2 regions of the Kitasatospora sp. RG8 genome follow, and region 2 is predicted to be linked to the other one. Evidence: riboswitches for the same ligand, from Rfam matches in the RefSeq annotation. Region 2 holds a riboswitch; the other holds the start of a gene.

Region 1 (2,441 bases), on a different contig from region 2:
CGTCACGAAGGTTCCCCGGCCGGTGACGATCCGGAAGCCCAGCCCGTCACCGACCCCCTCGGTCTTGTGCCGGGAGCCCGAGATGATCAGCGCCTCGTTGGGCTCGGCCACCCGCCACATGAGTTTGAAGAGTGTGATGCCCAGCAGCAGCACCGCGGCGGACGCCCCGATGATGATGAACAACATGGTTCAACTCCCCCTTCCGGCGCATGAGATGCACCGGTTCGGATTGTCCGCTCGGTGCAACCCGAAGAGAAGGGCGAGAACATGACGGACTGTCACAAGCTCGTCACGGCGGTGACGTGGCCCGTCAGGGAAGCACCGGGGCCACGTAGACCGTCCTGGGCGGCTGGTACTCGATCACCACCACCGGCGTCCCGACCGGCAGTCGGTCACCCGGCACGGCCAGGTAGGCGAGGAACGCCTCCGTCCCCTGGCGCTCCGGAACGTGCACCATCACCTCGCCGACCAGTCCCGCCCCGACCGCCCCGGACACCCGGCCCGTGCTCCCGACCACTACGCCCTCCCTCGTCGCCCCGCCCCCCGCGTGCAGCCAGTCTGCCCGGCCGGGGCCCCGGCGGTGGCCCCGCGGCCGGAATCGCCCGGCCGTGGACCCCCTCTGGACCAGCGGCGATCCGCTCGCTACGGTGTTGGACGTCATGCGCAGGCAACACCGCCTGCGGACACGGGAGCTCGGAGCACCGGGCTGAGAGGACGCTGACCGGTACGTCGCTGGACGTGCCGACCGCTGCGTCGACCGCAGGAACCTGACCGGGTAATGCCGGCGTAGGGAGTAGAGGTCTGATGACCACGTTCGACGCACAGCCGCAGTCTGCCCAGAACCCCGCCGTCAGCAGCGCGGGCACCGGCTACCCGACCCCGGCCTGGCGCAAGGCGTACCGCGACGGGTCCCGCCCCGACCTGCGCGTGCCGTACCGCGAGGTCGTGCTCACCAACGGCAAGAGCGTCCCGCTGTACGACACCTCCGGCCCGTACACCGACCCGTCGTACGAACCCGACGTCCGGCGCGGGCTGCCCGCGCTGCGCGACTCCTGGATCCGCCAGCGCGGCGACGTCGAGGAGTACGACGGCCGCGAGGCCCGCCCCGAGGACGACGGGATCAAGCACACCTCGCCGCGCGGCGGGAACCTGCGCAACCTCGACGCCGTCTTCCCCGGCCGCCCCCGCCGCCCGCTGCGCGGCCGCGACGGCGCCGCCGTCACCCAGCTCGCCTACGCCAAGCGCGGCATCGTGACCCCGGAGATGGAGTTCGTGGCCCTGCGCGAGGGCCTCGCCCCGGAGTTCGTCCGCGCCGAGGTGGCCCGCGGCCGCGCCGTCATCCCGGTCAACGTGAACCACCCCGAGGTGGAGCCGGCCGTCATCGGCACCAACTTCCTGGTGAAGATCAACGCCAACATCGGCAACTCCGCCGTCACCTCCTCGATCGAGGAGGAGGTGGAGAAGATGACCTGGGCCACCCGCTGGGGCGCCGACACCGTCATGGACCTCTCCACCGGCCGCAACATCCACACCACCCGCGAGTGGATCCTGCGCAACTCCCCCGTGCCGATCGGCACCGTGCCGCTCTACCAGGCGCTGGAGAAGGTCGACGGCAAGGCCGAGGAACTCAGCTGGGACGTCTACCGCGACACCGTCATCGAGCAGTGCGAGCAGGGCGTCGACTACATGACCGTCCACGCCGGCGTGCTGCTGCGCTACGTGCCGCTCACCGCTCGCCGCAAGACCGGCATCGTCTCCCGCGGCGGCTCGATCATGGCCGCCTGGTGCCTGGCGCACCACCAGGAGAACTTCCTCTACACCAACTTCGAGGAGCTCTGCGACATCCTCGCGGGCTACGACGTCACCTTCTCGCTCGGCGACGGCCTGCGCCCCGGCTCCACCGCCGACGCCAACGACGAGGCGCAGTTCGCCGAGCTCCAGACGCTGGGCGAGCTCGGCCGGATCGCCCGCGACCGCGACGTCCAGGTGATGATCGAGGGCCCCGGCCACGTCGCGATGAACAAGATCAAGGAGAACATGGATCTCCAGAAGGAGATCTGCGACGAGGCCCCCTTCTACACCCTGGGCCCGCTCACCACCGACGTCGCGCCCGGGTACGACCACATCACCTCCGGCATCGGCGCGGCGATGATCGCCTGGTGGGGCACCGCGATGCTCTGCTACGTCACGCCCAAGGAGCACCTGGGCCTGCCCAACCGGGACGACGTGAAGACCGGCGTCATCACCTACAAGATCGCCGCCCACGCGGCCGACCTCGCCAAGGGCCACCCCGGCGCGAGCGAGTGGGACGACGCCCTCTCCGACGCCCGCTTCGAGTTCCGCTGGGAGGACCAGTTCAACCTGGCCCTCGACCCGGAGACGGCCCGCGCCTTCCACGACGAGACCCTCCCCGCCGAACCCGCCAAGACCGCCCACTTCTG
Region 2 (2,441 bases):
CGGCCGCCGCCTCGCCGGACTGCAGCGCGTGGTCCCAGTGCTGGACGGTCAGCCGGGCGCCCGTCCGGGCGGAGGGGTAGCTCGCGCAGTCGCCGGCCGCGTAGACGCCGGGCAGGGCGGTGCGCAGCCCCTCGTCCACCAGGACGGCGCCGGCCGCGTCCAGCCCGACGCCGGAGCCGGCCAGCCAGTCGGTCGCCGGGCGGGCGCCGATGCCGACCACCACCTCGTCCGCGGGCAGGCGCGAGCCGTCCGCCAGCAGCACCGCGCCGGGCTCGACGGCCTCGACGGCGGCGCCGCAGCGCAACCCGACCCCGGCCTCGGCGTACCAGGCGGCCATCGCCCGGCCGACCTCGGCGGGCAGCGCGCCGGGGACCGGCGCCGGGCCCGCCTCGACCACGGTCACCTCGCAGCCGGCCGCGCGGGCGGCGGTGGCCACCTCGGCGCCGATCCAGCCCGCGCCGACCAGCACCAGGCGCAGGCCCGGGCGGAGCAGGGCGCGCAGGGCCAGGGCGTCGTCCAGGGTGTGCAGCAGGTGCGCGCGCTCGGCGCCGGGCAGGACGCGCGGGACGGCGCCGGTGGCGATCACCAGGGCGCCGTACGGCAGGTCGCCGCCGTCGGTGTGCAGCACGCCGGGGGTGAGGCCGGTGGCGCGGCGGCCGGCGAGCAGTTCGATGCCCAGGTGCGGGAAGTCGATGTCCAGGGTGGTGGCGTCGGCCTTGCCGAGCAGCACCTCCTTGGAGAGCGGCGGCCGGTCGTACGGCGCGTGCGGCTCGTCGCCCACCAGCACGATGCGCCCCTGCCAGCCGCCCCGCCGCAGGCCCGAGGCGCACTGCGCCCCGGCCAGCCCGGCCCCGACCACGACCACCTGATCCGTCCCGCTCAGCTCTGCCACGCGGTCACTGTACTGGCGCCCGCCGGGGGCGCCGGGCGCCGTCCCACCCCTCGTACACGCCTTCGGCGGCGCCGACCCCCGGCGTTAAGGTGGGGGCACCATCACGGGAGCCCGGCGGACCGGGCTGAGAGGCGGGCTGACACGGCCTGCGACCGTCCGAACCTGATCCGGGTCATACCGGCGAAGGGAGAGCAGCGACTTTGACACGCTCGGCACCGGACGCCCACGCCGGCGTGCTGGTGATCGGCGGGGGCATCATCGGCCTCGCCGTCGCCTGGCGCGCCGCCCAGCACGGGCTGAAGGACATCGTGGTGGCGGACCCCCGGCCCGGCGGCGGCGCCGCCCAGGTCGCGGCCGGAATGCTCGCGCCCGTCACCGAACTCCAGTACGGCGAGGAGCCGCTGCTGCGCCTCGGCATGGCCTCCAACGAGCGGTACGCGGCCTTCGCCGCCGAACTGACCGAGGCCAGCGGCGGCCAGGACACCGGTTACCGCCAGTGCGGCACGATCGCCGTCGCCCTCGACTCGGACGACCGCGAGGAGCTCCGCGAGCTGCACGCCTTCCACCAGCGGCTCGGTCTGGACTCGCGGTGGCTCACCGGCCGCGAGGCCCGCAGGCTCGAACCGATGCTCGCCCCGGGCGTCCGCGGCGGCCTGCACGTCACCGACGACCACCAGGTCGACGGCCGACGGCTCGCCAAGGCCCTCGTCCTCGCATGCGAGCGGGCCGGCGTCCGGCTGCACCGCACCGAGGCCACCGCCCTGGTGGTCGACGGCGGCCGCGCCACCGGCGCCCGGCTCGCCACCGGCGCGACCGTGACCGCCGATCAGGTCGTGCTGGCCGCCGGGCCGCAGAGCCATCTGCTGCCCGGGCTGCCCGAGGGCGTGCTGCCGGCGATCCGCCCGGTCAAGGGCCAGATCCTGCGGCTGCACGTCCCGCCCGCGTACCGGCCCTTCCTGTCCCGCAACGTCCGTGCGGTGGTCCGCGGCCAGCACCTCTACCTGGTGCCCCGCGAGGACGGCGAGCTGGTGATCGGCGCGACCACCGAGGAGCAGGGGTACGACACCACCGTCACCGCCGGCGGCGTGTACGAGCTGCTGCGCGACGCCCACGAGCTGGTCCCCGGCATCACCGAACTGCCGCTGGTGGAGACCTCCGCCGGGCTGCGCCCGGGCTCGCCGGACAACGCGCCGCTGCTCGGGCCGACCGCCCTGCCCGGCCTGGTCGCCGCCACCGGCCACTACCGCAACGGCGTGCTGCTCACCCCGGTGACCGCCGACCTGGTCGCCGGGTACCTGGCCACCGGCACGACGCCGGACCTCGCCGCGCCGTTCTCCCCCACCCGCTTCGCCCCCACCGGCTCCACGACGAAGGTCCCCGCATGAGCGACATCCCCCTCACCGTCAACGGCGAGCCCCGCCAGGTGCCCGCCGCGACCACCCTCGCCGAGGTGGTGGCCACCCTGAGCCGGTCCGCCTCGGGCGTCGCCGCCGCGCTCAACGAGACCGTGGTGCCCCGTGGTTCGTGGCCGCTCACGCAGCTCTCGGCG

Evidence for each region. A riboswitch is a leader RNA that binds a small molecule or an ion and turns the genes downstream of it on or off. The one in region 2 is predicted to bind thiamine pyrophosphate.
Region 1: linked by a shared signal. The riboswitch ahead of thiC (phosphomethylpyrimidine synthase ThiC) and the one ahead of thiO (glycine oxidase ThiO) in region 2 are both predicted to bind thiamine pyrophosphate.

The regions. Positions count from the first base shown of each region.
Region 1 covers NZ_JAGIYX010000025.1:90,997-93,437, forward strand. Annotated here, with positions in the region: gene J5Y04_RS29955 (flotillin family protein) at 1-186, opposite strand, end outside; gene J5Y04_RS29960 (hypothetical protein) at 311-517, opposite strand; TPP riboswitch at 676-810, shown strand; gene thiC (phosphomethylpyrimidine synthase ThiC) at 805-2,441, shown strand, end outside.
Region 2 covers NZ_JAGIYX010000006.1:75,072-77,512, reverse strand. Annotated here, with positions in the region: gene J5Y04_RS11870 (NAD(P)/FAD-dependent oxidoreductase) at 1-892, opposite strand, end outside; TPP riboswitch at 986-1,098, shown strand; gene thiO (glycine oxidase ThiO) at 1,093-2,277, shown strand; gene thiS (sulfur carrier protein ThiS) at 2,274-2,441, shown strand, end outside.